Regions from separate parts of the Sodalis sp. C49 genome, predicted to be linked through region 2. Evidence: predicted binding sites of a transcription regulator. Region 2 holds the regulator's gene; each other region holds the start of a gene.
What was found. Region 2 encodes PurR, which represses purine synthesis genes. Its sites were predicted from a motif close to CANGCAAACGTTTGCNTG; they were not measured.

Region 1 (10,330 bases), 1.1 Mb from region 2:
GCACGGCCAGCAGGGGATAAAAAATAGTCATGCGACGGTCCTTTTAACGTCAATCCGCCATGATACGGTTCTCAGAGTAGCCTGGCGGATAAAAGGGTTTTTCTTAGGGCATCCTAAACATAAGCGGGCAATAATAATACGGTATTAATATGTTGTGCCAATCCCGTGCGCGATAGCATTGGGATTTTTCCCCGTTCGGTGGCAAAATATTCCCCCTTTTTAACACGCAGGCCGCTGGCTTCCGGAGTCGGATGTGAAAATACTGGTCGATGAAAACATGCCCTATGCCCACGAATTGTTCAGCCGGTTGGGCGAGGTCGTGCCGGTTGCCGGACGCCAGCTGTCGGCCGCAGCGCTTGCGGGCGCCGATGCGCTGATGGTGCGCTCGGTCACTCAGGTTAACGCCGGGCTCCTGGCCGGCAGCGGCGTGAAATTCGTCGGCACGGCGACCGCGGGCACCGATCATGTGGATGAAGCCTGGCTGGAGCAGGCCGGCATCGCTTTTTCCGCCGCGCCGGGTTGTAATGCCGTCGCGGTGGTGGAGTATGTTTTTTCCTCCCTGCTGATGCTGGCGGAGCGCGACGGCTTTTCCCTGCGTGATAAAACCGTCGGCATTATCGGCGCAGGCAACGTGGGTGGGCGGCTCGATCGCCGCCTTAAGGCGCTGGGCATCCGCACCCTGTTGTGCGATCCCCCGCGCGCCGATCGGGGCGATGACGGGGATTTCCATCCGCTGGCAACCCTGGTGCGCGAGGCGGACGTGCTGACGTTCCATACCCCCTTGAACATGTCCGGGCCTTATCGCACCTGGCATCAGGTGGATGCGGAACTGCTGGCGGCGCTGCCCGACGGCCGTATTTTAATCAATGCCTGCCGCGGCGCGGTGGTGGATAACGCCGCGCTGCTGGCCGCCCTGGAGCACGGGAAAAAAATGCGCGCCGTGCTTGACGTCTGGGAACCGGAGCCGGCGCTGTCGCCATCGCTGCTGTCTCGTGTCGATATCGGCACGCCGCATATTGCCGGCTATACGCTCGAAGGCAAGGCGCGCGGCACCACCCAGGTTTTCGAGGCATACAGCGCTTTTCTCGGCACGCCGCTGCGAGCGCCGCTCGGCGAGCTGTTGCCCCGGCCGTCGGTAGAGCGGGTACGGTTACACGGCGGCCTTGACGAGGCGATGCTCCGCCAGTTGGTCCATCTGGTGTATGATGTGCGCCGCGATGATGCGTCCCTACGCCGGGTGGCGGCCATGCCGGGAGAATTCGACCGGCTGCGCAGGCAGTACCATGACCGACGCGAATGGTCGTCGCTGTGTGTTGAAAGCGATGACGCCGCGGCGGCGGCGACGCTGCGCGAACTCGGTTTTAACGCCCTGCTGGCCGGCGCCCGCTAGACACCCGACCGTACCTATACCCTAACGTGAAGTATGGCGGGTATAACCTTATTGCGCGGGCAGGCTCTGCCTCCCCGCCCCGATGATGCATTGCTTTGGAGAGTTGTTATGTCTGACGGCTGGAATATCGCCCTTTTGGGCGCAACAGGCGCGGTCGGTACGGCGCTGCTGGAATTGCTGCAAGAGCGGCAGTTCCCGGTAGGTGAACTGTTTTTACTGGCCAGCGAGCGCAGCGCCGGTGAAACCCTGCGTTACGACGGCAAAAGCATCCTGGTCGCCGACGCCGCGCAGTTTGACTGGACCCAAGCGCAACTGGCCTTTTTCGTGGCGGGCAGCGGCGCCAGCGCGCTTTATGCTGAACCCGCCGCCGCCGCGGGCTGCGTGGTTATCGATTCCAGCGGCCTGTTCGCACTGGAGCCGGACGTGCCGCTGGTGGTGCCCGGCGTCAATGACGCGGTGCTGGCGGATTATCGCAACCGCAACCTGGTGGCGGTCGCCGACAGCCTGACCAGCCAGCTGCTGCTGGCGGTGAGGCCGCTTACCGACCTGGCCGGCATCGCCCGGCTGCATGTCGTCAACCTGCTCTCCGCTTCCGGCCAGGGCAAGGCGGCGGTGGACGCGTTGGCGGGCCAAAGCGCCAGGCTGCTGAACGGCCTGCCCACCGAGCCGGGCTTCTTCAGCCGCCAGTTGGCGTTTAATATGTTGCCTCTGGTGGCGGACGAACTGGGCAGCGTCCAGGTTGAGCGGCGCCTGGTGGATGAAGTGCGCAAGGTTCTGCAGGACGAGGGATTGCCGATTGCGGTCAGCAGCGTCCAGGCCCCGGTATTTTACGGCCACGCCCAGATGGTGCATCTGGAAACCCAGCGGCCGATGGGCCCTGAGGAAGCGCGCGACGCGTTAACGGCGGGCGAAAGCATCAATGTCAGCGAGGAAGGGGAGTATCCCACCCAGGTGGAGGATGCCTCGGGACAGGCGCACCTTAGCATCGGCTGCCTGCGCAACGATTACGGCATGCCGGATCTGCTGCAATTCTGGTCGGTGGCGGATAATGTCCGCTTCGGCGGCGCGCTGATGGCGTTGCTGACCGCGGAGCTGCTGGTGGCGGAGTACTTTTATTAATGTCCCGGGAAGTATTCGCCGGTCAGCCGGCAACGTCCAGGATAGCGCTGGGCATTGAATATGACGGCAGCCGTTTCTACGGCTGGCAGCGCCAGTCGGAAGTCGTCAGCGTCCAGTCTTGCCTGGAGCAGGCCTTATCCAAAGTCGCCAACGAGCCGATCGCGGTGCAGTGCGCCGGGCGTACCGACGCGGGCGTGCACGCCACCGGCCAGGTGGTGCATTTCGACACCGGCGCGCGGCGCGAAGACTCCGCCTGGACCCTGGGCGTTAACGCCAACCTGCCGCCGGACGTGGCGGTGCGCTGGGTCCGCGCCGTCGCGGGCGAATTTCACGCGCGTTTTAGCGCCACGGCGCGTCGTTACCGCTATATTATCTATAATCATCCTTATCGCCCGGCAATTTTATCCCGGGGCGTGACGCATTATTACCATCAGCTGGATGCGGATATCATGGAGCGGGCGGGGCAATGTCTGCTGGGCGAACATGATTTTACATCGTTCCGCGCCCTGCAGTGCCAGTCGCGCACGCCCTGGCGCAATCTAAAACATCTGCAGGTCACGCGCCACGGCGCTTATATCGTGGTGGATATCAAGGCCAACGCTTTCCTGCATCATATGGTGCGTAATATCGTGGGCAGCCTGATGGAAATAGGCTGCGGCAACCGTCCGCTGGAGTGGATGAACGAATTACTGGAAGCACGGGATCGCGCCCTGGCCGCCGCTACTGCCAGGGCGGAAGGGCTTTATCTGGTGGCGGTGGACTACCCTGGCCAGTTCGATTTGCCGTATCCTCCCATGGGACCGTTATTCCTGCTGGATTGACGGTACTGAACATATCATTTGCGCTTCCGGAATTCTGAACATGGAATTTATAAGATTTATTATTGATTTTATTCTGCATATTGACGTCCATCTGGCGGAATTGGTGGCGCAGTACGGCATCTGGGTCTACGCCATCCTGTTTCTCATTCTGTTTTGTGAAACCGGTCTGGTGGTGACGCCCTTCCTGCCCGGCGATTCGCTGCTGTTTGTCGCGGGCGCGCTGGCGGCTTTGCCGAGCAACAGCCTGGATGTGCATCTGATGGCGCTGCTGATGGCCGCCGCCGCGATATTGGGCGATGCGGTCAACTACACCATCGGGCGGCTGTTCGGTGAAAAACTGTTCAGTAATCCCCATTCCAGGATTTTCCGCCGCAGCTACCTGGACAAGACCCACCAGTTCTACGCGCGTCACGGTGGTAAAACCATTATCCTGGCCCGGTTTGTGCCGATTGTCAGGACGTTCGCGCCCTTCGTCGCCGGCATGGGACATATGTCCTATCGCCATTTCGCCCTGTTCAATATTACCGGCGGCGTCATATGGGTAGTCCTGTTTACCTATGCCGGTTACCTGTTCGGCGATCTGCCGGTGGTGCAGGAAAACTTGAAATTATTGATTGTCGCCATCATTCTGCTGTCTATCCTGCCCGGGGTGATTGAGGTATGGCGCCACAGGCGCGCCGCCGCCCGCAGATAAACGCGCGGGATTTGTCCGCGCCATGGATGATTTGTGAGCGACGGGCAGAGTTTTCTATCCCAACTCGTTGGCGGTTATGGTTTAATGGGCGACATTTTCAAAGGCTCTTCATCGCGCCGTCCAGGCGCGTTGAATAAGGCGGCGGCAAGACAACGACGGACGTCCTGCCGCGCCGCGGCCAAGGTATGAATAGCGGACTGGCGCTTGCCAGGTTCAAACAGAAAGGTTATCGATGAGCTGGATTGAACGAATACTTAACAAGAGCACTATCACCCCGGCGCGCAGGGCGAATATCCCCGAAGGCGTATGGACCAAGTGTGATAGCTGCGGGCAGGTACTCTACCGTGCCGAGCTTGAGCGCAACCTCGAGGTCTGCCCCAAATGCGATCATCATATGCGCATGACTGCCCGCGCCCGCCTGCATGCCTTTTTGGATAAAGGCAGCGAGGTGGAGTTGGGCAGCGAGCTGGAACCCCGGGATATCCTGAAGTTCAAGGACTCGAAAAAATACAAAGATCGCCTGGCGGCGGCGCAAAAGGCCACCGATGAAAAAGACGCGCTGGTGGTAATGAAAGGCACCCTATACGCTATGCCGGTGGTCGCGGCGTCTTTTGAATTCGCCTTTATCGGCGGCTCTATGTCGTCGGTGGTCGGGGCGCGTTTTGTCCGTGCCGTCGAGCAGGCGCTGGAAGACGAATGCCCGCTGGTCTGCTTTTCCGCCAGCGGCGGCGCCCGTATGCAGGAAGCGCTGATATCGCTGATGCAGATGGCGAAAACCAGCGCCGCGCTGGCGAAGCTGCGCGCGCGCCGTTTGCCTTATATTTCGGTGCTTACCGATCCGACCATGGGCGGCGTATCCGCAAGTCTCGCCATGCTCGGCGATTTGAATATCGCCGAACCCAAGGCGCTGATAGGTTTTGCCGGGCCGCGCGTCATTGAACAAACGGTACGGGAAAAACTGCCGGCCGGGTTCCAGCGCAGCGAATTCCTGCTGGAGAAAGGCGCCATTGATATGATTATCCGCCGGCCGGAGATGCGCCTTAAACTGGCGGGACTGCTGGCCAAAATGACCGGCAGGCCGCAGCCGGAAGCGGAACATTCCCATGAGGCGAGGCCTGAGACGATCCACGAAGAGCGTCCGGACGAAGTCTGAGGACGGGGCCTATGGAAAACCTTGTTGCTCCACAAGCCACCTCGCCGCTGGCGGCGTGGCTGCATTATCTTGAACGCCTGCACGCCAAGACCATCGACCTCGGCCTGGATCGGGTAGGCCTGGTCGCCGCCGATATGGCCCTGCTGCGTCCCGCCCCCCGGGTTATTACCGTCGCGGGCACCAATGGCAAAGGCACCACCTGCCGGCTGATCGAGGCGGTATTGCTGGCCGCGGGATTCAAGGTCGGCGTCTACAGCTCTCCCCATCTGCTGCATTATACCGAACGGGTGCGCATCCAGGGGCGGGAACTGCCCGAGGCGCAGCACAGCGCGGCCATGGCGGCGGTTGAAGCGGGGCGCGGCGCCACTTCCCTAAGTTATTTCGAGTTCGGCACCCTGGCGGCCTTTTGGCTGTTCAAGCAGGCACGGCTGGACGTGGCGGTGCTCGAGGTCGGCCTGGGCGGGCGGCTGGATGCCACCAATATCGTTGATGCCGATGTGGCGGTGATCACCAGCATCGCCCTTGATCATACCGAACTGCTGGGGCCGGATCGCGAGAGTATCGGCCGGGAAAAAGCCGGTATCCTGCGGGCGGGCCGCCCGGCTGTGGTCGGCGAACCGGATCGACCCGCCTCAATCGACAGCACGGCGCTCGCCGTGGGCGCGCTGCTGTACTGCCGCGATCGCGACTGGCGCTTCAGCCGGGACGGCGATACCTGGGACTGGCGCGACCAGCAGTCGGCGCTGACCGGATTGCCGCTGCCGCTGATTCCGCTGGAAAATGCCGCCACCGCCCTTGCGGCGCTCCGGCGTTTTCCCCTGCCGGTCTCCGACCAGGCCATCCGCCGGGGACTCGCCGAGGCGTCCCTGCCGGGCCGTTTCCAGGTCGTCGGCCAACGGCCGCTGCGCATCCTGGATGTGGCGCATAATCCACACGCCGCCGGGTATCTGGCGCAACGGCTGGCAACCCTGAAAATCCGGGGGAAAGTGCGCGCCGTGGTGGGCATGCTGGCCGACAAGGATATTGCCGGCACCCTGGGCTGCCTGCGCGGGCAGGTGGCTGAATGGTATTGCGCCACCCTGATTGATGCGCGCGGCGCTACCGCGGCGCAGCTGGCGGCCCATCTCGATCATGCCCGGCAATTTGACGATGTGGCCTCGGCCTGGCGACAGGCGTTGCAGGATGCCGACGCCGATGACTGCGTGCTGGTGTTTGGTTCATTTCATACCGTGGCGCCGATCGTTGCGATAACAGACCCGGAGAAAGAACGTGGCGAGTAAGTTTCAAAACCGCTTGGTGGGAACCATCATCATCGTCGCCTTGGGGGTTATTGTCCTGCCCGGGCTGCTGGATGGCAAAAAAAAGCACTACCAGGACGAGTTTGCCGCTATTCCCCTGGTGCCTAAACCCGGCGACAGCGACGAGGCGGATGCCTCGCCGCAGGCCAACCAGGCCCTGCCCAGCCAGCCGCCGGAAGGCGCGGGGGCGGCGGTAGAGCAGGCCAGCCAGGCGCCGGATGCGGACGACTCCGACACGCCGGATGCCCCGCAGCCAGCCGCGCCGCCGGTGAAAGCGGCGCCTAAGGCCCCGCCGCGCGAGACGGTAAAAGCCGCACCGGCCAAACCCACCACCGCCGCGCGCCAGGAGCCGGTCAAACCCACCGCGCGACCTGAGCAAGCCAAACCCGTCGCCGCGCCCGCGCCGCGCGTGGAGCCGGCCAAGCCGGCCGCGAAACCCGAGGCCCGCACGGAAATCGCCGAGGCCAAACCCGTCGCGCCGCGCACGGAAGCGGCCCCTGAAGCCAAACCGGTCGCCGCGCCTAAGCCGGTGGAAAAGGAAACCCCGGAACAGGCGCCACAGGGACAAGCCTGGGTAGTGCAACTCGGGGCGCTGAAAAACGCGACCAAGGTAACTGAAATTGTCGGCAAGCTGCGCTTGTCCGGTTACCGGGTCTATACCGTGCCGTCGACGCCGGTGGCGGGGCAGATTACACGCATTTTCGTCGGGCCGGACGCATCGAAGCAAAAGCTGCAAAGCTCGCTGCCTGAAATGAACCAGCTCAGCGGCCTGAGCGGCCAGCTGCGGGCTTACCAGCCCCGGTAATAGATATGCGGCAGGCCCGCTCGCACCGTCCTTGCACAAGGCGCGTTAAAGGGAGAGCGTGCCAATGGGGTCGAATCGGGCGTGGTGTTCCCGCCCGACCGAGCGCCCCATGGCGCGGTAGGCCCGCTAGCACCGTCCTTGCACAAGGCGTGTTAAAGGGAGAGCGTGCCGTCGCCGGCCTATCTTCCTGCGGCGATTGGCTTTTTTTAATCGCCGTTATTTATTTAACTTTGGGCAGGAATTCCGCTGCGCAAACGTTTTCGTTTTCTGATAGAATTCGCCGCGAACCAGCTTCGGGGCGGATGACCAAGGGATGCATGCATGATCTGGGTTGATTACGTCATTATTGGCATCATCGTATTTTCTGCTCTGATAAGTCTGATTCGCGGGTTTATACGTGAAGCATTATCATTAGTGACATGGGCATGTGCGTTTTTTGTGGCCAGCCACTATTATGTTTATCTTGCTATCTATTTTACCCGCTTTGAAGATCAGCTGGTTCGTAACGGTATCGCGATTGCCTTGCTGTTTGTGGCTACCCTGATCGTCGGGGCAATCGTCAACTACGTGATTGGCTCTCTGGTGGAGCGGACCGGTTTATCCGGCACCGACCGCGTGTTGGGCGTCTGTTTCGGCGCACTCAGGGGCATACTGGTCGTATCGGCCATGCTATTCTTCCTGGATACCTTCACCGGCTTCTCCCAGAGCGCGGACTGGCAGCAGTCCCAGCTTATACCGCAATTCAGCGGTATTATCAGATGGTTCTTCGACTATCTGCAAAGCACGTCGAGTTTCTTACCCAAGCATCTCACGCTTCGGTAACGCTGATGAGGAAATGACATTATGTGCGGTATTGTCGGTATCGCCGGATTTATGCCGGTCAACCAGTCGATTTATGACGCGTTAACGGTGCTCCAGCACCGTGGGCAGGATGCCGCAGGCATCGTCACCATTGATGCATTGGATTGCTTTCGCCTGCGCAAAGCCAATGGCCTGGTGAAGGATGTATTTGAAGCACGCCACATGCAGCGTTTGCAGGGGAACATGGGCATCGGCCATGTACGTTACCCCACCGCCGGCAGTTCCAGCGCCTCCGAGGCGCAACCCTTCTATGTCAATTCCCCGTTCGGCATCACCCTGGCGCATAACGGCAACCTGACCAACGCCCACGAATTACGCAAAAAATTATTCGAAAAAGGACGCCGGCATATCAATACCACGTCCGATTCGGAAATCCTGCTGAACATCCTGGCCAGCGAACTGGACCGCTTCCCGGACTACCCGCTGGAAGCCGATGATATCTTCGCGGCGGTTGCGGCCACCCACCAGCAGATCCGCGGCGCCTATGCCGTGGTCGGCATGATTATCGGCCATGGCCTGATTGCGTTTCGCGATCCGAACGGCATCCGCCCCCTGGTTATCGGCAAGCGCACCCTCGCCGACGGACGCAACGAATACATGGTGGCTTCCGAAAGCGTGGCGCTTGATACGCTGGACTTTGAGTTCCTGCGCGACGTGGCGCCGGGCGAGGCGGTGTATATCACTGAAGCGGGCCAACTGTTCACCCGTCAATGCGCCGAAAACCCCCAAAGCCATCCGTGCCTGTTCGAATATGTCTATTTTGCCCGCCCGGATTCCTTTATCGATAAAATTTCGGTCTACAGCGCCCGCGTGCGCATGGGGCAAAAACTGGGCGAAAAAATCGCCCGCGAATGGGAAGACCTGGATATCGACGTGGTGATCCCCATCCCGGAAACATCCTGCGATATCGCGCTCGAAATCGCCCGCATCCTCAACCTGCCTTACCGCCAGGGTTTTGTAAAAAACCGCTACGTGGGCCGCACCTTTATCATGCCCGGCCAGCAGGTGCGCCGCCAATCGGTACGCCGTAAACTCAACGCCAACCGCGCCGAGTTCCGCGATAAAAACGTCCTGCTGGTGGACGACTCCATCGTGCGCGGCACCACGTCCGAACAGATCGTGGAAATGGCGCGCGAAGCCGGGGCGCGTAATGTCTACCTGGCCTCCGCGGCGCCGGAAATCCGTTTCCCCAATGTCTACGGCATTGATATGCCAAGCGCCACCGAACTGATTGCCCACGGCCGCGAAGTGGACGAAATCCGCGCGCTGATTGGCGCGGACGCGCTGATCTTCCAGGACCTCGGCGACCTCGAGGCGGCGGTGCGGGAAGATAACCCGGATGTGGTACAATTTGAATCCTCGGTATTTAACGGTATTTACGTCACCAAGGATGTCGACCAGCGTTATCTCGACTATCTTGAATCGTTACGCAACGACGACGTCAAAGCCGTCCAGCGCCAAAACGAAGTCGAAAACCTGGAGATGTATAACGAAGGGTGAGGGGCGCAACCCGCACCGATCCCCCGGCGGTTAACCGGTAGACGATATATGCACCCGGGCGGTAACACGCGCCGGGTGTTTTTATTATGGGCGGCGCCGATCCATCCGGCGTCCGCGACAGGGAGAACTGACATGAAACGACTGATCGTCGGCATTACCGGCGCCAGCGGCGCCATTTATGGCATCAGGCTGCTGCAGGTGCTTAAGGCGCAGGACGGCATTGAAACCCATCTGGTGCTGAGCAACGCCGCGCGCCAGACGCTGGCCCTTGAAACCGATTACAGCGTGCGCGATTTGCAGGCCCTGGCGGATGAGTTCCACGATTGCCGCGACATTGCCGCCAATATCAGCTCCGGCTCCTTCCACACCGCCGGCATGGTGATTCTGCCCTGTTCAATGAAAACCCTGTCGGCCATCGTCAACAGCTACAGCGACAGCCTGCTCACGCGTGCGGCCGACGTGGTGTTAAAAGAGCGGCGCACCCTGGTGCTGGGCGTGCGCGAAACGCCGCTGCACGTGGGCCATCTGCGGCTGATGACCGCCGCCGCGGAAATGGGCGCCGTCATCATGCCGCCGGTGCCGGCGTTTTATCACCGTCCCGTCACCCTGCACGACGTGGTCGACCAGACCGTCAACCGGGTGCTGGACCAATTCGATATCGCGCTGCCGCAGGACCTGTTCCAGCGCTG
Region 2 (10,330 bases):
CACCTGGATCGAATCGGAGATCTGGTAGATGGCCGCCAGCGCCATCAGATGGGAGGCCATCGCCACCACCGCCGGCGTATCGTTATACAGCCGGGCGATTTCCACCCGGTACAGGAAAGTGCATACCGCGGTCACGCAGGCCAGCATAACGCCCATGCCCAGGCTGGTCCAGGCGGCGACCCGCGCTTGTTCCACATCATTTTGCCCCAGGCGGAATCCGACGCGGATCGTGGCAGCGACGCCCATCGACAGCGGCAGCACGAACATCAGGGAGCTGAAGTTCAAGGCTATTTGATGTCCCGCCACCGCGACGATGCCAAGCGGCGTCACCAACAGCGCAACCACGGCGAACAGGGTAACTTCAAAGAACAGCGACAGGGCGACGGGTAAACCCAGGCCGGCCAGCCGGCGCAGCGCCGTCCAGTCGGGCCGGGAAAACCCGCCCGGCAGATGCAAATCCTGAAAGCTGCCGGCCCGGCGCATATAAAGCCACATCACCACATACATGAGCCAGTAGACGGATGCGGTGGCGATGCCGCACCCCACGCCGCCCATGGCCGGGATGCCGAATTTGCCGTAGATGAAAATGTAATTGATAGGCACGTTGGCAAGCAGGCCGAGAAAACCTATCGCCATACCGGGCTTGGTTTTGGACAGACCGTCGCATTGGCAACGCAGCACCTGGAAAAACAAATAGCCGGGCGCGCCCCACAGCAGGTAATGCAGGTAGGCGACAGCTTTTTGCGCCAGCACGGGATCGACATGGCGCATTCTCTCGATGACCAGGCGGCAGTTATACAGCACCGCCATAACCAAAATCGCCGCGGCCGCCGCCAGCCAGAATCCCTGGCGTACCTGATGGGCGATACGTTCGCGCCGCCCGGACCCGTTCAACTGCGCGATAACCGGCGTGAGGGCCAGGATCAGACCGTGGCCGAACAGGATGGTGGGCAGCCAGATGGACGTGCCGACGGCAACCGCCGCCATATCCGTCGCGCTGACGGAGCCGGACATGATGGTATCGACCACGCCCATCGACGTTTGGGCTATTTGCGCGAAAATAACCGGTATGGCCAAGGACATTAATGTACGCGCTTCCAGGAAGTACTTCTGCACGTAGGCACCTATGGTTTTATGTGTATGGAATAAGCAGGCGAAAGTTAACATAAAGGTTAAAAATCTGCGGCATAGTGTAAAGCATTTGTCCGGTTATACCAGTGCGGGACGACACAAATCCGTGCGGCGGCGGATTTGGATTTCCTGGGGAAATCGTGCACACTAGCCTGACTGATTCCAGCGGTGGTTTACAGAGGCCAAGGTTATGTTTACGGGTATTGTTCAGGGCACCGCGCCCATTGTGGCAATTGAAGAAAAAGCGAATTTTCGCACGCATTTCGTTTCCCTGCCGGCGGCGATGTTGTCCGGTCTGGAGGAGGGCGCCTCCGTGGCGCACAACGGCTGTTGCCTGACGGTAAGCGGCATTAACGGCGACGTGGTGGCGTTTGATTTGATGAAAGAGACGCTGCGGGTGACCAATCTGGGCGATCTGCAGGTGGGGGATGAGGTGAACGTAGAACGCGCCGCCACCTTTAACGCCGAGATCGGCGGACATGTGATGTCCGGGCATATCATGTGCACTGCCGAGATTGTGAAAATCGTGACGTCGGAAAATAATCGGCAGATTTGGTTCAGAATGCCGGACAAAGCGCTGATGAAATATGTCCTGTATAAAGGATATATCGGCATCGACGGCATCAGCCTGACTATCGGCGAGGTGGCGGCCGATAAATTTTGCGTGCATTTAATACCGGAAACCCTGATGCGCACCACGTTGGGTAAAAAAAGGCTGGGGCAGCGGATCAATATTGAAATCGATCCCCAGACCCAGGCGGTGGTGGATACGGTGGAGCGTGTGCTGGCGCAGCGGGAAGCGGCGATTGCCGCGACGTTAAATACCCTTTAACACGCCTGTCTTGAGTGCGGTGTTGGCGGGCCTAGCGTGCCATGGGGCACTCTGGCGGCCAGGAGATGGCCGCTTCGACCCCATCGGCGCGCTCTCCCTTTAACACGCCTGCCTTGAGTGCGGTGTTGGCGGGCCAGGCGTGCCATGGGGCGCTCTGGCGGCCAGGAGATGGCCGCATCGCCCCCATCGGCGCGCTCTCCCTTTACCACGCCTGTCTTGAGTGCGGTGTTAAAGGGCCTGGCGTGCCATGGTATTAACGGGGTACGCGAATACCGCCATCCACGCCTTCCGGGCTGAATAATACCTGCCATAAATGGATATTGCGCGCGCGGAATGCCCCCGCGCAGGCATTCAGGTAATAACTGAACATACGGTAAAAACGGTCGGAGTATTTGTTGGACAGCGCCGGCCAGGCGGCGACAAAACGTTCATACCAGGCTATGAGCGTTTTGTCGTAATCAGAGCCGAAGTTATGCCAGTCTTCCATAACAAAATGCTTTTCGCTGGCATGGGCTATCTGCTGTACCGACGGCAGGCAGCCGTTGGGAAAAATATACTTATTTATCCACGGGTCGACATTCATATCGGTGATATTCGAGCCGATGGTGTGCAGCAGGAACAGACCGTCGCGTTTCAGGTTGCGATCGATAACGTCGAAATAGGTGGCGTAATTCTTGGGGCCTACGTGTTCGAACATGCCGACTGAAACAATACGGTCAAATTGCATATCCAGATCGCGATAGTCCTGCAGCAAAATGGTGACATCCAGTCCCTCGCAGCGCGTTTGCGCCAGCTTTTGCTGCTCGGCAGAGATAGTGACGCCCTGTACCGATACGCCATAATTCCTGGCCGCGTAGGCGGCAAGCCCGCCCCAGCCGCAGCCCACGTCCAGCAGCGTCAGGCCGGGTCGCAGCTGCAGTTTTTCGCAAATCATCTTCAGCTTATCCTGCTGGGCTTCCTCGAGGGTGGTCGCCTGTTTCCAGTAGCCGCAGGAATATTGCATATAGGGATCGAGCATCTTTTCAAACAGATCGTTACCCAAATCGTAATGTTCTTTGCCCACGATCCAGGCCCTCTTTCGCGACTGGAGGTTCATCAGCCGGGCGGCGGCAATGCGTAAGGTATCTTTTAAATGATGCGGAAGTTTATTCTCCAGACCCGCCCTGAGAACACGCTGGAAAAAAATGTCCAGCCGCTCACACTCCCACCAGCCATCCATGTAACTCTCGCCCAATCCCAAAGATCCATCCTGCAATACGCGCTTAAAAAATCCCGGATTCTTGATTCGGATATCAAATGGTCTTGAACCATTGAGTTCAATACCGGCTTCAGAGAGCAATTCATGGACGATACGGTACCAATCATTATCATGAAAGCTCAGGTCTTCAACGCACGAGGAACTCATAGCTTCTCCATCACCTTTCTTCTGCAGTGCCCCGTCAGGAAAAGCACTCACCATGCCTGCGGGCTTTATAAGAATCCACGGTTATCCGTGGTGTCTGAAGTATCACCATCAACAGAGGAATATAAAGTAAACCTTAGACTGCGACTTAGCCGGGCGCTTTATAAAAGGGTGATGTCATGTTGGAAAACACGACATACTTTTATACAAATTTATTAGACAACTCGTTATAATTGTTAACGATATTGAGTATAAGCCTGCATTTTAATTTAGACAATAGCTAACGCGCTAATGTATTTCCCATTATAACTTAATGATTTCTCGCTGAAACAATAACTCTTTGCACAGAGATCATTATATGAAAAATCTTGTGTCCGAGGCGGACGGCGCTTTACATAGCAACAGACCCTGGAGGCGCCAGCCCGTTGCCCGGGCCTGGCGCGTGGCCTTAAGCGGGGAAGGGACCGTCTGCGACCGAACGGCGTTCAATCAGCGACGGATGGACTTCGATGGTTTTGGCGTTCTCGCGTTTGCTGGTAATCCTATCGAGCAGCATGGTAAGCGCCGCCTCGCCCAAATCCTCTTTAGGCTGATGGATGGTGGTCAGCGCCGGGCTGAAAAAGCACGAATTGCGCACGTTGTCGTAGCCGATGATAGAAATATCCTCAGGTACGCTCAGGCCCATTTCATTAATGGCGCACAGTGCGCCCATGGCCATAATGTCGCCGCCGCAGAAGACCGCGGTGGGACGCGGCGTTTGCGCCAGGATTTGTTTCATCGCCAGGTAGCCGGATTCAGGCTCGAAATTGCCTTGCACAATCCAGCGGTCGTTTAACGGGATGCCGGCCTCCGCCATGGCATGCAGATAGCCGCGGTGGCGGCCGCCGCCGGTGTTGCGCGCCAGCTGTCCGGGAATGGCGCCGATGGCGCGATGGCCGCGTTTAAGCAAATATTGCGTCGCCATATAACCGCCGGCAAAGGCGTTATCGATAATGGTGTCGGTAAAATCACGGCGGGCCTCACCCCAATCCATGACCACCATGGGGATATGCTGATATTCCTCAAGCATATCCAGCAGCGTTTCGGGATACTCGGCGCACATCACCAGCAGGCCGTCGACGCGCTTTTGCGCCAGCATCGCCAGATAGGCGCGCTGTTTTTCGAGATCATTGTGCGAATTGCACAATATCAGGGTATAACCGCGAGCAAAGCAATGGTGCTCAATCGCCTCGATAATTTCGGCGAAATAGGGCGCCTCGCTGGTGCTGGCGAGCAGGCCGATGGACTTGGTGCGATTGACCTTCAGGCTGCGCGCCACGGCGCTGGGTGAATAATGCAGTTGTTTAATGGCGTCCAGCACGGCAATTTGAGTGTCTTGCGCAACAAAACGGGTTTTATTGATCACATGCGAAACGGTGGTTGTCGATACATTAGCGCGTTTTGCCACATCTTTAATGGTTGCCATGCCTTTGATACTCCCGTACGCCCTGGCTGGAATAATGTCTGTCGAAGGCGCAAGCACTTTCCGACGCTGTGGAATTAACCGCTAATTTTCGTTCATCCCGCGCCAAAGTGAAAGTGTTAAATGTGGCGGCTACAGGTTGGGAGCAAGCTTTTTCATCGCTGTTATGGCAAACTGACGATAACTGCTCTGCGGGCCGGTGGATAAGGCCGGCGCCCTGGTTTACGTTAAGGAGATAGAATGGACAGCGATTTAAAAATGTCGTTACTGACCACGGTGTTCTCGCTGCTGGTGATTATTGTCTTCAGCTTTACCGCCGTCATGAACTGACACCCTCTCGGTTCAGATATAAAAAAGAGGAGCCTTGGCTCCTCTTTTTTTTCCGGCGCGCCTTCAGCGGATATTTTTCGGCGTGACCACCCGGCGGGCGCCCACGTAATGATCCTGCCAATAATCCTCACTCAGATAGCTGATACGGATATCGCTGCCGGTGCGGGGCGACTGGATAAAGCGACCATTGCCAAGATAGACGCCGACGTGATCCGCCGCGCCGCGATTGGAAATATGGAAAAAGACCAGGTCGCCGCTTTCCAGCTCGTCTTTCTTAACCGGCGCTGCGTCGCGCAGGTGGTACATTTCGTTGGCGGTGCGCGGCATATGGATGCGTACCACATCCTTGTAGGCATAATAAATCAGGCCGCTGCAGTCAAAGCCGGTATTAGGCGACATGCCGCCCCAACGGTAAGGCTTGCCCATTTGGGAGAGGAGTTTATTCATGGCGGTAAGCTTGGCGGTCTGGTAGCGTTTCTTATGGCTCTCGCTCATCTTTATCGGCTGATCGTTGGCCACCAGTTCTACCGCCGCCTGATCTTTTATCATCCGGTGCCGGCCGTAACCTTTTTTATAGCCTTTTTTCGGCGGAGTGAAGGAGGCTATTTTTTTCGTCGCCGTGGTTTTTGATGCCTTGGCAAGAGGGGACGTTTTGCTTTTCTTCGCGCCGGTTTTCGCCACCGCGGGTTCCAAAGGCCGTTTAACGCCGGCTTTTTCATGCGCCGGTTCCGGCGATTTTTTAATGCTGGCTTTTTCACTGACGGCGGGCGCGCTGGCGACAGGTTTGCTTTTCTTGGCTATTTTTACCGGTTTGCGTTTGCGCCGGTCGCCGGTTTTTGCCGCCGCTGCCTGGGATTTGCGCTGATCGGCATTGACGCCGGCGCTCGGCGCGGCATGTGCCAGGTTCAAAAACAACTGGGTAAAAAGCAACACAAAAAGCGTAAAGCATAAACGCATGATAAACGCTATCCTTATGTGGCCCAAAATAGGGGGTTATCAACACCTCACAGGAATTTAAGCTATTTACCTCGTCATTGCATCATCAATTCACTACTTATTGTGTATAAACGTGAATAAGTTCGATTTTGCTGCATTTAACAGCGTTCAGCGGCGCTTTATTCAACATATTTTGAGGGTGTGCACCGAATGTTTCAGCCCGTTTTGTTCGGCGGCAGGGGGTAAAAGCCGCTACAGTGATAGTATTGCCTGTCCTACGTGGGCGGGCCGGGAGTGAATTGACGCGCCTTTACCGCGCGGGCCGGCAAAAAAACGTTTATTTGTTTAGCCGGTAGTGGCTAAAATGAAGAGACTGCGTGTAATCCCGCACAGTGCAGATAAGGCCAGATGCTGGCTTGAGGAAGCGAGACAATGACGACGATTGAAAAAATTCAGCAGCAGATAGCTGAGAACCCGATTCTTCTTTATATGAAAGGCTCGCCAAAATTGCCCGGCTGTGGTTTTTCCGCACAGGCAGTACAGGCGCTTTCCGCCTGTGGTGAGCGTTTCGCGTATGTGGATGTCCTGCAAAATCCCGATATTCGCGCCGAGTTGCCGAAATTCGCCAACTGGCCGACCTTCCCACAGCTGTGGGTGGATGGCGAACTGGTCGGCGGCTGCGATATCATTATCGAAATGTATCAGCACGGCGAGTTGCAACCGTTGATCAAAGAGACCGCGGTAAAATACAACTCCCAGGAAAACCAGACCCCTTCCTGAGTTCCCCGGGACGCCTGCGGATAACCCCCGCCCCTTGCGGCGGGAGTTTTTAACCGCCGGACGCAAGCATCGGCTAGGCGTGCTCGCCGGCGGCAGGCTCGCCGACGGGGGGAACAGGCCAGCCGCCGAGACGTTTCCAGCGATTAACCAGCTCACAAAATAATTCAGCGGTGCGTTCGGTGTCATAGAGCGCGGAATGCGCCTGGCCGGCGTCAAATTCGATGCCTCCGGCCGCGCAGGCTTTGGCCAACACCGTCTGGCCCAGCACCAGCCCGCTGAGAGCAGCGGTGTCGAAGGTGGCAAACGGATGGAAAGGATTACGCTTTAATGCCGCCCGTCCGGCCGCCGCCATAAGAAATCCGTGGTCGAATCCGGCATTGTGCGCGACGATAATCGCGCGGTTGCAGCCCCGATCCTTAATGCCTTTGCGCACCATTTTGAAAATTTCATGCAGCGCCTCGTACTCGCTCACCGCGCCGCGCAGCGGGTTGGTCGGGTCGATACCGTTAAAGGCCAGGGCTTCCGGCTGCAGTTGCGCGCCGGGAAAAGGCTCGACATGGAAATGCAGGCATTGGTCGGTGACCAGCCAGCCTTCATCGTCCATGTTGAGGGTGACGGCGGCGATTTCGAGCAAGGCGTCGGTTGCGGCGTTAAAGCCCGCGGATTCAATATCGATTACCACTGGATAAAAGCCGCGAAAACGGCCGCGAAGGGTATTTACATCATCAAGTTCAGCCATGCCTGTTCTTAATTTTTAAGGAAAACAGCCCGCATTATGGCAAATTTTAGCGCCGGATGCATGGCGAATCCGCTCCCTTCTCCCCAGGAGAGCGGATTTGGCGGGGTCGGGCTGGTACTTTATTTGCCCAGGCCCTTGCCGGCATGTTTTTGTTCAATCAGCTCGATTTTATAACCATCGGGATCTTCGATAAAAGCGATAACCGTCGTGCCGCCCTTGACCGGTCCCGCTTCGCGGGTCACCTTGCCGCCGGCCTGGCGAATGCGGTCGCAGGTAGCGGCCACATCGTCAACCCCGAGCGCGATATGGCCGTAGGCGGTACCCAGCTCGTAGCTATCAACGCCCCAGTTATAGGTCAATTCAATCACCGCGCCTTCCGTCTCCTCGGTGTAGCCGACAAAGGCCAGGGTGTATTTGTACTCCGTATTTTCGCTGGTGCGCAGTAGGCGCATCCCCAGTATATTTGTATAAAAATCAATTGATTGCTGTAAATCGGTGACGCGGAGCATGGTATGAAGCAGGCGCATGATATCCTCTATAGACAATGACGACGGTTTATCCATCGCCTTTGGTGAGATCGTGGTTTAACAGTATATCCCAGACCTTCGGTGCGGTGGAGGAGAAATACTCCTGCCTTGCTTGCCCTGGCGGCCGGAGAACCGCGCGATTTCCCCCGGGCAAGCGATTTTTGCCGTCATAAGCTTGCCAGCCGGTGAAATAACGTCTTCAATAAAAGTTAAACAGGAGGGCACGTGCCGGAACAGCTTGAGTTTTTCATCATAACCAGTCCTTGCCGCGGGGTCTGCCAATCCGATGACCGTGGCTTTTGCCGTGGCTGCCTGCGCTCCCGCCAGGAACGTTTCGACTGGATCACGATGAACGACGGCCAAAAGCGCGAAGTGCTGCGGCTATGTCATCAACGCTACCTGCGCCAGCTGCGGGCCGGCAAGAGCACGCCCGCAGAACCCGCAGGTCCGGAACAGCCCTCGCTTTTTTAACACCCCGCAGGCGTGCAACCTTATTCCACTGAGTATCTTGAACGTCGGGATGGCGATTATCACAACCCCGGCACTCATAGTTAATTATTAATATGCACGCTAATAACTTGTTATTTATATATTGTTATTACATTATTAGACCGAATACATGACATAATGATATTTGTTATGTCTTCATTTAACTTAAATTAACAATAAATCACGATGAATGACAATAATAGTGATACAGTCATGAATAATCCGCTTGGCATACTATAGGCGTTGATGTGAGAATGCCGGGGCAACCAGTGCCAGGGACGGATTATATGAGGTTTCCAACGCTTACCCTATACTAAGCGGAAAGTTTTACGCAATGAAGGGCCGCAACCCTCGTCAAGGCTGACGACCGGCAAGGAGTAATGCGCTCAGCGGTGCTGTCCCATATTTCAAAGGAACAACATGGGTATTACATCTAGCTCAACTTAACTTCAACCTTATTCATATATATATATATTTGTAATTTGCCATTCCACCCATTAGAATGGATGGGAATCCAGGGAACAAGCTTAATCAGCTTAATTATAAGGAGAGAGAATTGGAATCGCCATTAGGATCTGATTTGGCGCGACTTGTTCGTGTTTGGCGCGCTTTGATTGACCATCGCTTAAAACCGCTAGAACTGACACAAACGCATTGGATCACGTTGCATAATATCTGCCAGCTTCCGCCGGAGCAGTCGCAAATTCAGTTGGCAAAGGCTATCGGCATTGAGCAGCCCTCATTGGTTCGAACGCTTGATCAGCTTGAAGAGAAAAAGCTGATCACTCGCCATACCTGTGCGAACGATCGGCGGGCGAAACGTATTAAATTGACGGAGTCCGCAGAGCCCATCATCAAAGAAGTGAACCATGTCATCAATAGTACCCGGGATGAAATCCTGACGGGTATTTCAGAGCAGGAGATTCATTTTCTGAGTAATATGATTGCACGGCTGGAGAAGAATATCCTCGAGCTTTATAATAAGTCCTGACATAGCGTGGTTCAACGACATGTTCTCTATAAAAAACCGGCAAATAGCGCCGGTTTTTTTATGCCAAGGTCTTTCGCTTGCGCCGCCGCGTTATGCGGCGGCGGGGCGGTAATTAACGCGGAGAAACCGTCACGTTGCGCCCGTTGCTGGCGATAGCCACGCGTTGTCCTACGCTGAACCGCGTATTTCCTTGTTTTTGCACCACCATGATAGTATTGCCGTCGTCTTTGCGCACTTCAAGTTCCACGCCCTGCGAACGGCTGGCGGCGCTGGTGACGCCCTGGCCCGCCACGCCGCCCGCCACCGCGCCGGCGGCCGTAGCCAGGTTGCGGCCGGTGCCGCCGCCGAGGGTATTGCCGAGGAACCCGCCCAAGACCGCGCCGCCGATGGCGCCGATAACGTTTGAATCCTCTCCGCCCTGGATTTGTACCGGCCTTACGCCTACCAGCGTACCGTACGTCACGCTTTGTACCTGTTTAGCCTCATTGGCGGAATAGACATCACCGGAAAGACTGTTGTTGCTGGCACAGCCCGCCAGCGTCAATCCAGCCAGGGTGACCACGAGCAAACGTTTCATCATTGAAAAACTCCTGTTATACGCCGTTCGTCAAGGCAAACCGAGACAGAACAAATGCCAATGTTGTTGCAATCGTCAATAGTATCTGTTTCCAGGCGCTACTTCGATAGCCTACTGTAGTCGATAATATTGTA
Region 3 (10,330 bases), 790 kb from region 2:
CCACATCTCGCGATGGCGCGCGCTGTTATAGGCGTTGCCCACGTCGGCGCGCATCACCAGCGCCGGCTTGCCGGGCTGGTCGACCCCGGCCAGCAGATCGGCCTGGCCGTAATTAACCTGGATGGCGTCCGGCCCGGCGGCGACCAGGCTGGCCATCACGGCGGGCATATCCTCCAGGCCGACGAGGAAATCCGGCTCGTTGGCGATACCGTGATCGATGGCCACGTCCAGGCAACGCCCCTGGCGGAACAGACGGCTCATGCGGGCTTTAGGATTGAATGACATCGTGCGCTCCTTGGGCGGATGGATGGGGGATGGGTTGCGGCGCGGGCGCTGCCAGCCGCGCCAGGCCGTGACGCCCGGCAAGGCTCTCCAGGGCGGCGGCAAGGCTGGCGCGCCGTTCATCGTCGCTTAAGCCCAGCGCCTGCGCCACGATTTCCGTGACTTCGGCGACAAGCTCAGGAGTCAGTTCGCCGGCGATGGCCATGGCGGTGCGGCGCACCAGCACATCTTCCGGCCTCACCACCTGCTCGCGGGCGATCAGGAAGCGCAGCTCATTGACCGTATAGCCGGGATGATGGCGCAGCGGACGATCGGGCGATCGGGTGACGAAATCCAGCAGCGCGGTCACGCGGCCGCCGTAACGGGATACCCATTGGGCCACCCGCGCCGCATCGCTATGATAATGCGCCGCCAGTTCCCCGATCCAGGCCGGTTGCTCCGCCTGGCCGGGTAAATCCCGGCCGCCGCCGATGGCCAGGTCTTCCGTCGTCACCCGGCGCCGCTCGCCCAGGTGGCGCAGCGCCAGATCCGCCGCCTGGGCGCCGAAGGCGCGGAAAGTGGTCCACTTCCCGCCCACCAGGCACAGGGTGGTAAACGGCCGCCCGGGCGCCGGGGGAATGACCTTAAGCGAGTGATTGCGGGAAATGCGGCCGTTCACGGTGGTATCGCTCACCGGCAGGGGACGGATGCCGCAAAAGGTATACAGGATCTCCTCGTCGGCGATGGCGATACGCGGAAAGACAAAGCGCAGCGAGTCGAGGATATAGCGCTTTTCATCCTCCGCGCAAACCACGTCGTCCGGATCGTCGGTGCGGATATCCGTAGATCCGACCAGCACATTGCCGAAGTAGGGAAACAGAATGCAGACCCGCCCCTCCTGGTTTTCGTAATACACCATGCCGCCGTTTAACGCCGCCAGCAGCCGGGCGTTGCGCACGATAAGATGCGACCCCTTGGTGCCGCCGATAAGCCGCGGCGCCGCGGCCGCGGGGCTCAGTACCCCGTTCAGCCGGTCAATCCAGGCGCCGGTGGCGTTGATCACCAGTTCCGGCGCCAGGGTAAAGGTTTCGCCGCTCTGGCCGTCGCGCAGGGTCACCACGCCGTCGTCCATGCCCGCCAGGCTAAGATAATTGATCGCCAGCGCCTGCGGATTGGCCCGTTCGCTGTCCTCGATAAGTTCGATCCCCAGCCGCTCCGGATAGTTGATCCAGGCGTCATAATAGGTGGCGCTGCATTTGACCCAATCGTTGAATTCCGGCCATTGGCGACGGGTTTCGCCGCCGCCCGTCAGCCGATGGCGTGGCATGGCGCCCTGCGCGCGCGTATACAGATCGTAGAGCGAAAGGCCGGCCTTGATCACCATGGCCCCCCGGCGCGACGGCCGCTCGGTCAGGCCGACAAAGCGCTTGCCGGCGTTCACCAATCCGGAACAGTAAGAATCAATGGGCACAGTGGTGCGCAGCGGCATTACATAGTGCGGGGCGTTTTTCAGCAGCCGGTCGCGCTCGACCACCGATTCCTTGACCAGGGCAAACTCACCGGTCTCAAGATAACGCAGCCCACCGTGGATCATGCGCGACAGCGCTCCGCTGGCCGCCTGGCACCAGTCCCCCTGCTCCACCAGAATGGCGGGTATGCCCTGCAGCGCCAGTTCGCGGAAGGTACTGATGCCGTTAATGCCGCCGCCGACGATCAGCACCGGCGTCGCGCGGCGGCGGCGCAGCTCGGCCAGGCGCCCGGCGCGGTCGGACAGGGTCGCCGCCTGCGGGTCTTCCGTGGAATTCGTGCTGTTTAACATGCTGCCTCCTGTTGATGATCCGGCGACGACAGTTCGATAATGCCCGCGGCGGTGGATTCATCGGTGACGATGCCCTTGAGATAGCGTCCGCGCAGCACGCTGCTGGCCGGTTCGATTTTATCGCTGCCCGCCGCCACGGCAAACGAAAAGGGAATATGCCGCAGTTCTTCCAGGGTCAGGCTCACCAGCCGCTGGTTATCGGCAAAACAGGCGGGCTGTCCCTGCGCGTCCAGCAGATGCGCCAGCACCTCGCTGCGCGCCCCGCTGGTCTCGACGCTGGCTTGAGCATGCCGCACCGATGGGTTTAAATCATAATAACTGGAGCTGGAGGCATGGATCGATCCCAGGCCGACGATGGCGATATCGGCTTCGCGCGCCTGCTGCAACACCTGATGCACCTGGCTGACCTCCATCAGCATTTGCCGCTGCGCGGGCGTATCGGCAAAGAGCGGCGCGTGGATTTGATACGCCTTGCCGCCAAGTTTGGCCGCCAGTTCGGACGCCACATGGTTGACGTCGGTATAGTGTTTGCCCTGCACACAGCCCAGGGCGGGCACCACGTCGACGCGAAACCGGCGCGGCGTGGACAGGGCGTCCACCATGGCGCTGACGCCCTTGCCGCCGGTGAGGGCAATGGTATCGCCGTCCTTGACGCGGCTGAGCAGGAAATCCGCCGCCGCCGCGCCCACCACGTGCAAATCGGCGTCGTCGCCGCCTGTCACGTTGGGCGCCACCACCACATCCTGCAACCCGCCGATGCGCGCCAGATCCCGCTCCAGCTGATGGGCGGAAAGAAACGGCGAGCGGATGGTAATCTCCACCATGCCTGTGTCCCTGCCCTGGCGGATCATCCGGTTAACGGTGGCCACCGATAAATGGGTGTGTTCCGCTATCTCCGACTGCTTTTTACCGTCCAGGTAATACATCACCAGTACCCGGTAGATCTGACGCGTCAGGGTAAACGACGGCGGCTCGATAAAATTATCCATTAACATCACTCCCGGAATCGCGAAGTAGAGAAACGATCAGGCGCTGCGGTATTTATTCATAATATGATCCATTGACACCGCCGCCAGCAATATCAGGCCTTTAATCAAATCCTGGCAGTAAACCGAGACATTGATCAGGATTAACGAACTGGTGACGATGGACAGCAGGGCCACGCCCAACACCGCGCCGAGGATAGAGCCGGTGCCGCCCTTCAGGCTGGCGCCGCCGATCACCGCCGCTGCTATCACGTTCAGCTCCATGCCCACGCCAAAGGTCGGGGTCGCGGAACCCAGGCGCGCCATATAGATAATGCCGGCAAGACCCGCCAAGGTGGAGGTCAGCACCGTCACCAGCAGCTTGATTTTATTCACGCGGATACCGGAATACGCCGCGGCCCGCTCATTGCTGCCGGTATAAAACACCTTGCGGAACGCCGCGGCCTTGCGCAGCAGGAAATCGAACGCCACCACCAGGATAAAGAACAGGATAATCACAAACGGAACGCCCGATACCGTGCCCTGGCCGACAAACTTAAACGTGGCGGGCAGGGTAAACAGCGACAGCGGCGTGCCCTGGGTGATAATCATGCACAGCCCGCGCACGATAACCATGGCGGCCAGCGAGGCGATAAAATGGCTCAGCCCGATCCGCGTGACGGTCAGTCCCATCAGCAGGCCCACCAGCGCCGCCGCGGCGATGCCGGCCAGGCTTGCCGTCCAGGGGTCGAGCCCCGACAGGAACAACTGCCCCGCCACCACCATCGACAGGCAAACCACCGACCCCACGGACAAATCGATGCCGCCGACAATCAGTAGGATGGTCATGCCCACCACCACGATACCCTCGATGGAAAACGACAGCAGCATCGCCTTCATATTGGCCCAGGTCAGAAAATAGGGCGACGTGAAGCTCATAATCATGAAAATCAGCATGATGATTACCGTCAGGCCCACTTCCCGCTGCCGGAAAACCGCGCCGAACCAGCGCAGGGGCGCTTTGACGCCTTTTGCCGATAATAAAAACGTGTTAATGGTCATGGCGTTACCTCTTACGTTACCGCGCTACCCTGTCGTTAAGCCGCCGCGCCGGCGGCGAGACGCATGATATTCTCTTCCGTCAGCATATTGCCCGCGACCTCGCCGCCGATACGGCCCTCATGCACCACCAGCACCCGATCGCACAGCCCGATTAATTCCGGCAGTTCGGATGAAATCACCACCAGCGCCACCCCGCTTTCCGCCAGCAGATGCAAAATCTGGTAAATTTCCGCCTTGGCGCTGATATCCACCCCGCGCGTCGGTTCATCGAGAAACAGAATGGCGGGCTTGACCGACAGCACTTTGGCCAGCGCCACCTTTTGCTGGTTGCCGCCTGAAAGCGAGGACACCGGATCGCCGGGCCGGCCTTTTTTCAGCCACACCTCCCGCCCCAGCCTCTCTGCCTGCCGCCGTTCGGCGTCCCGGCTGAGCAGGCCATAGCGGCCGCAGACGGCGGCGATATCCAGCGATGAAATATTCCAATCGATAGGCATATCGACAAACAATCCCGCCGCTTTGCGGTCTTCCGACAGATAAGCCATGCCCAGGCGCACGGCATCGGCATAATGGCGCAGCCGAACCGCCCCGCCGTTTACCGACACCGTGCCGCGCTTGAGGGCATCGATGGCGCAAATAGCCTGGGCGATTTCGGTGCGCCCGGACCCCATCAGGCCGCCGATGCCCAGGATTTCCCCTGGCCGCAGCTGGAAGGAAATATCAAAGAACCGCCGATCGTCGGAGAGCCCCTCGACCGCCAGCACCGGCGCCAGATGCCGGCAGTCCGCGCGCTTGGGCGGGTACAGGCGGGTCAGTTCGCGCCCCACCAGCCGGGTAATCACCTGGTCCGGCGTCAGCGCGTCGAGGTTTTCACAGCCCACAGTCCGGCCGTCGCGCATAATGGTGACCCGCTGGCACAGCGAGAAGATTTCGGCCATGCGGTGGCTGATGTAAATCACCGCCATGCCCTGCGTGCGCAGTTGGCGAACGATGGCGAACAGCCGCTGCGCCTCGGGCTCGGTCAGCGCCGCGGTCGGTTCGTCCAGAATCAGAATGCGGCAGTCAAGCGTCAGCGCCTTGGCGATTTCCACCAGCTGCTGCTGCGATAAGGGCAGGCTACCGACACGGGCGGTTACCGGGATCGGCGCCAGCCTGTCCATCACCGCCTGGGCCTGGCGGCGCAATGCGCCATGATTGATCCAGGACTTTCCCGACCCGTTGATATGGGCCATATAAATATTTTCATAAATGGAAATATCAGGGCACAGGGCGATTTCCTGGTGAACCAGACCGATGCCCAGCCGCTGGGCGTCGGCGGGAGAGTGGATCGCAACCGGCCGCTCATTCACCCAGATGCGACCGGCATCGGGTTTGATGATGCCGTCGATGATATTCATCAGGGTGGATTTTCCCGCGCCGTTTTCTCCCGCCAGGGCGTGGATTTCCCCGGCCGCCAGGGCAAACTCGACGTTATCCAATGCCTTGACGGGGCCAAAGGATTTGCTGATGCCGCTAAGCCGTAAAGCTAGGGGTGCTGACATGGCCTCTCCCTCAGGGTTAAATGTAATGACATGGCGAACTTCCCGCGCGTGAACGCGTCGCAGACAACCGGCGCGCCACGCGCCGGCGTGGCGGGTACCCTACTCATTAATTCCTTTGGTGCCCCGGCGTTTCAAATAGCCGTCCCAGCGGAAATCATCGGCGTTATCTTTGGTGACCACGGCATAGCCGTTATCCAGCAAGGGGAAGGAAAAGGGGTTGGCGCCGGTGCGTTTGGCATCATTCATCGGATCGATCAGGTCAGGATGCGCCGCCAGGAACAGCGTCATAAATCCCATATAGCCCTGCACCCCCTGGTTGGGATCGATGGCGGCGAACACCTGGCCCGCCTTGATCATATCCAGCACCTTGGCGTTCACGTCCACCGTTATCACCTTAACCTTACCGCCGTTTTCCACCACCGCCTGGGCGGCGCCGATGGCGGAACTGGCTTCCGGCATAAACAGCACCGACAGGTTGGGATGCGCCTGCAGGATAGACAGTACGGCGTTGTAGGCTTTCGATGGATCCTGATTGGTCGCCGCGCGGCCCACCAGTTTGATATCCGGGTAATGGGTTTTCATTTCGTCGATAAAGGCGCTGACCCGCCGGTCGTGATTGTCCTGGCCGGGATTTTCCAGCACCGCGTACTCCCCTTTGCCGTTAATGGCTTTGCCCATCAGGTCGGCGGCGGCGCGGCCTTCGCGAAAGTTATCGGAGGTAATATACGCGACGCGTTTGCTGTTGGGCGAATCGGCGGCAAAGGTCACCACCGGGATGCCGGCCTCCGCCGCCCGGTTAATCGGCTCGATAAAGGGATCGGGGTTCATCGGATGCAAAAAAATGCCGGCCGGTTTTTGCGCCAGTACCTGTTCAAAGCTGGCCAACTGCTGGTTGACGTCATACGCCGGCGTGCCGCCATACACCGTTTTACAGCCCAGCTGGTGCGCCGCCTGTTTGAACATCTCATACACCGGAAACCAATACTCCACGCCGGTGACCATCACATTCATATAATAGGTTTCGCCCGGCTTGCAGCGAAACTGGGGGCCGTCGTCGGCCGCAGCCTGGGCGCCGCCGACCAGGGCGGCAAGAAAAAGGGTCAACGCAAGCAGGTGTTTTATCATGGTATTTCCCCGGAAAACGATGGGTTGGCCTGGCTCAGCCGCGACGGCGAAACAACAACGGAACCACGAGCCCGGGAATCGCTGTAATTTATTTCATAAGAAAGAAATAAATTACACCGCTATGTATAGATAATGTGAAAAAAATGTTCAAGAAAGGGTTGATTTCTGATGCGTGAAGCGTGAGAGAGGTCAAAAAGACGTGTGGAAATGTGATGTCACGCAAGTCTGCCGAGGGTTGCCGCGACCCTGGCGCCACACCGGAGCGGCCGCGCCGCGCACCATAAAGGCGCCCACGCACCTTAATGGTGAGGCGGCGGCACGCTTATGGTGCCGCCGTCCGCGCAACCGATTACGTTTTTGCTGCGGCAAATTTAGAATTACCTATATAATGCGCCTGCTTCACCCATTGCCGCCTTTGGCATGCGGTTGCAATAGTGGCATAGCGATTGCTTTGGCTGTGCAGACAACTTCAATGAGAAAACTCCCATGTTAGAAAAACTATTTCAATTAAAGGCCCATCGTACCAACGTACGAACCGAAATTCTGGCCGGGCTGACCACCTTTTTGGCAATGGCATATATTCTGTTTGTTAACCCGTCGATCCTGAGCGCCACCGGTATGGATAAAGGCTCGGTGTTTGTCGCCACCTGTCTGGCCGCCGCCATCGGTTCGGCGCTGATGGGCTTTATCGCCAACTACCCGATCGCGCTGGCGCCGGGCATGGGGCTAAACGCGTTCTTTACCTATACCGTGGTTTTACATATGGGTTATACCTGGCAGATTGCGCTGGGAGCGGTGTTTTTATCGGCGCTGATTTTCTTCGCGCTGTCGATTTTCAAGATCCGCGAGTGGATCATCACCAGCATTCCGTTGCCGCTGCGCTCGGGCATTGCCGCCGGGATTGGGTTATTCCTGGCCATTATCGCCCTTGAAGGCGCCGGCATCGTGGTCGCCAATCCGGCCACCCTGGTGGGCCTGGGCGATTTAGGCAAAGCGGGTCCGCTGTTCGCCATGTTGGGGTTTGTGCTGATTGTAGTGCTGGAAGCCCGCCGGGTGCCCGGCGCGGTACTGATCGGCATCCTGGCGGTGACGTTCCTGTCCATCGCCATGGGTTACAGCCAATTTTTCGGCGTGATCTCCATGCCGCCGTCCATTGCGCCGACCTTTTTGCAGCTTGATATTCGCGGCGCGCTGAATATTTCCCTGGTAAGCGTGGTGTTCGCGTTCCTGTTCGTGGACGTGTTCGATAATTCCGGTACCCTGATAGGCGTAACCAAACGCGCCGGCCTGACCGACGAGGCGGGCAATATCCCGCGCATGGGCAAAGCGCTCATCGCCGACAGCGCCGCCGCGCTGTTCGGCTCGCTGCTCGGCACCTCCACCACCACCAGTTATATCGAGTCGGCAGCGGGCGTCAGCGCCGGCGGCCGTACCGGCCTGACCGCGATCGTGGTGGGCATCCTGTTTCTGCTCAGCCTGTTCTTCGCGCCGCTGGCCTCCAGCGTGCCGGCATTCGCCACCGCGCCCGCCCTGCTGTTTATCGCGGTGCTGATGACCTCGGGCCTGGCCGAAATCGACTGGAAGGACATCACCGTCGCGGCGCCCGTCACCGTTACCGCGCTGACCATGCCGCTGACCTACTCTATCGCCAACGGCATCGCCTTCGGCTTTATCACCTGGACAGTGGTAAAACTGCTGGCCGGACGCACCCGCGACCTGAACGCGGCGCTGATCGTGCTGTCGATTCTGTTTGTGATTAAGCTGGGCTGGCTCAGCGCCTGATTATCGTCTTCCCTCTCTGCCCCGCCGGCGCCCGCCCGCGGGGTATTTTTTTGCCGTGATTCGGCCCGCCAGGGCATTATTTCGCCGCCGTTGCCGGTTCGGCTCTGCGCGCATCGCCAGGGATAATTGGGGCGTGTATGCTGAACCCGGGCGCCGAACAGGCCCACAGATACAGCGATGCGGTTGTGCCGTATGGCGAATAGCGGCGGCGATAGCGTTCGAAGCGCTCGCGGGGCAGTTCCTTATGGCGGTACAGATTCATCATGCCGCGTCGAATGGCCAGATCGCCCCAGCTCAGGATATCGGGCCTGCCGAGCGCAAAAATCATCAGCATTTCCGCCGTCCAGACCCCGATGCCCGGCAGGCGCGACAGGGTGGCGATCACTTCCGGGTCCGGGCGGGACGGCAGCGCCGCCAGATCCAGCTCGCCGCTCATGGCGGCGGTGGCGGCGCCCTTGATATAGAGCGCTTTTTTCATGGTCATGCCGCAGGACTGGATTTGCTCCGCGGTCAGGCTTTCCATGGCGGCGGGGGTAATGGCGCCCGCCAGCAGCGCCAGGCGGGCGTTGACCGTCAGGCCGGCCTTGGTGGAAATCTGCTGGTCGACAATATTCCTGACCAGGGCCGCGAACAGGTCCGGCATCAGGGGCCGCTCAATCATCCCGATGCGCTCGATGGCCTGCGCCATGCGTTTATCCCTTTTTGCCAGCCAGGACAGCTCTTTGGTGCCGTATTCAAATTTGTACATAACGTCGCTCAATAGGTCTGGGTGAGGGAAACAGGGTCGCGTATAAGAATACCATTTTGTTAATCAGGCCATAATTCATTTAAAATTGTTAAACTGCGGCGGCATCGAGGCCGTGTGCCGGGTCACGTAACCCTTTTTCTCGAGGTAAAATGCATGAAACCACGTAAGGTGATGATTATCGGCGCGGGCAATGTCGGCTCTTCCGCTGCATATGCCCTGCTCAACCAGCAGTTTTGCGAGGAGATCATCCTGGTGGATTTAAACCAACAGCTCCTTGAGGGTCATCGCAAGGATCTGGCGGATGCGGCGGCATATATGCCCAGCCGTATCGTTATCAGCACCCGGCCGGCAACCGACTGCGCGGATGTCGATATCGCGGTGATTACCGTGTCCGGCGGCGGCCTGAAACCGGGGCAAACGCGGCTGGACGAGCTGGACGGCACCGCGCGCATCGTCGGCAACATCGTGCCGGAGATGATGCGCAACGGCTTCAAGGGAATTTTCCTCATCGCCACCAACCCGTGCGATATCATTACCTATCAGGTGTGGAAGCTGTCCGGCTTGCCGCGGCATCAGGTGCTGGGCACCGGCGTTTGGCTGGACACCACGCGTTTACGGCGCATCCTGGCGGAACAACTGGATATCGCCGCGCAAAGCGTGGACGCCTTTATCCTTGGCGAGCATGGCGATACGCAATTCCCGGTGTGGTCGCACTGCTCGGTATACGGCATGCCGCTTAATGAATACAGCCGGTTGAAAACCGGTCATGAGCTGGATTTCCCGGCGCTCGGCGAGCGGACGCGTCAGTTGGGTTTTGAAATCTATGCCCAAAAGGGCTGCACCGAATATGGCGTCGCCGGCACCATTACCGAAATTTGCCGCAACGTATTCACCAGCAGCCATCGCGCCCTGACGGTTTCCTGCGTGCTTGACGGCGAATATGGCAAGCAGGGCCTGGCGATCGGCGTACCAGCGGTATTGGCGCAGCGCGGTGTGGCGCAGATTATCGAGCTGGATTTAAATGAAGTGG

Region 1: cvpA (colicin V production protein) is a predicted target of PurR. The motif match lies at 7,528-7,545, and genes of this name have one in related genera.
Region 3: ABUK12_RS00265 (NCS2 family permease) is a predicted target of PurR. The motif match lies at 7,109-7,126, and genes of this name have one in related genera.

Annotation. Positions count from the first base shown of each region.
Region 1 covers NZ_CP163303.1:5,309,621-5,319,950, forward strand. Annotated here, with positions in the region: gene ABUK12_RS24100 (DMT family transporter) at 1-31, opposite strand, end outside; gene pdxB (4-phosphoerythronate dehydrogenase PdxB) at 254-1,390, shown strand; gene ABUK12_RS24110 (aspartate-semialdehyde dehydrogenase) at 1,499-2,509, shown strand; gene truA (tRNA pseudouridine(38-40) synthase TruA) at 2,509-3,330, shown strand; gene ABUK12_RS24120 (DedA family protein) at 3,371-4,024, shown strand; gene accD (acetyl-CoA carboxylase, carboxyltransferase subunit beta) at 4,257-5,177, shown strand; gene folC (bifunctional tetrahydrofolate synthase/dihydrofolate synthase) at 5,189-6,457, shown strand; gene dedD (cell division protein DedD) at 6,447-7,280, shown strand; gene cvpA (colicin V production protein) at 7,602-8,102, shown strand; gene purF (amidophosphoribosyltransferase) at 8,124-9,641, shown strand; gene ABUK12_RS24150 (UbiX family flavin prenyltransferase) at 9,774-10,330, shown strand, end outside.
Region 2 covers NZ_CP163303.1:852,520-862,849, forward strand. Annotated here, with positions in the region: gene ABUK12_RS03760 (MATE family efflux transporter) at 1-1,116, opposite strand, end outside; gene ABUK12_RS03765 (riboflavin synthase subunit alpha) at 1,322-1,963, shown strand; gene cfa (cyclopropane fatty acyl phospholipid synthase) at 2,217-3,368, opposite strand; gene purR (HTH-type transcriptional repressor PurR) at 3,814-4,830, opposite strand; gene ABUK12_RS03780 (YnhF family membrane protein) at 5,068-5,157, shown strand; gene ABUK12_RS03785 (NlpC/P60 family protein) at 5,221-6,114, opposite strand; gene ABUK12_RS03790 (Grx4 family monothiol glutaredoxin) at 6,526-6,873, shown strand; gene rnt (ribonuclease T) at 6,947-7,612, opposite strand; gene gloA (lactoylglutathione lyase) at 7,732-8,139, opposite strand; gene ABUK12_RS03805 (DUF1289 domain-containing protein) at 8,365-8,610, shown strand; gene slyA (transcriptional regulator SlyA) at 9,185-9,619, shown strand; gene slyB (outer membrane lipoprotein SlyB) at 9,732-10,199, opposite strand.
Region 3 covers NZ_CP163303.1:64,522-74,851, reverse strand. Annotated here, with positions in the region: gene ABUK12_RS00295 (class I fructose-bisphosphate aldolase) at 1-285, opposite strand, end outside; gene ABUK12_RS00290 (glycerol-3-phosphate dehydrogenase/oxidase) at 269-2,080, opposite strand; gene ABUK12_RS00285 (sugar-binding transcriptional regulator) at 2,074-3,069, opposite strand; gene ABUK12_RS00280 (ABC transporter permease) at 3,106-4,107, opposite strand; gene ABUK12_RS00275 (sugar ABC transporter ATP-binding protein) at 4,143-5,645, opposite strand; gene ABUK12_RS00270 (substrate-binding domain-containing protein) at 5,745-6,770, opposite strand; gene ABUK12_RS00265 (NCS2 family permease) at 7,257-8,552, shown strand; partial or broken gene ABUK12_RS00260 (DNA-3-methyladenine glycosylase family protein) at 8,707-9,300, opposite strand; gene ABUK12_RS00255 (L-lactate dehydrogenase) at 9,454-10,330, shown strand, end outside.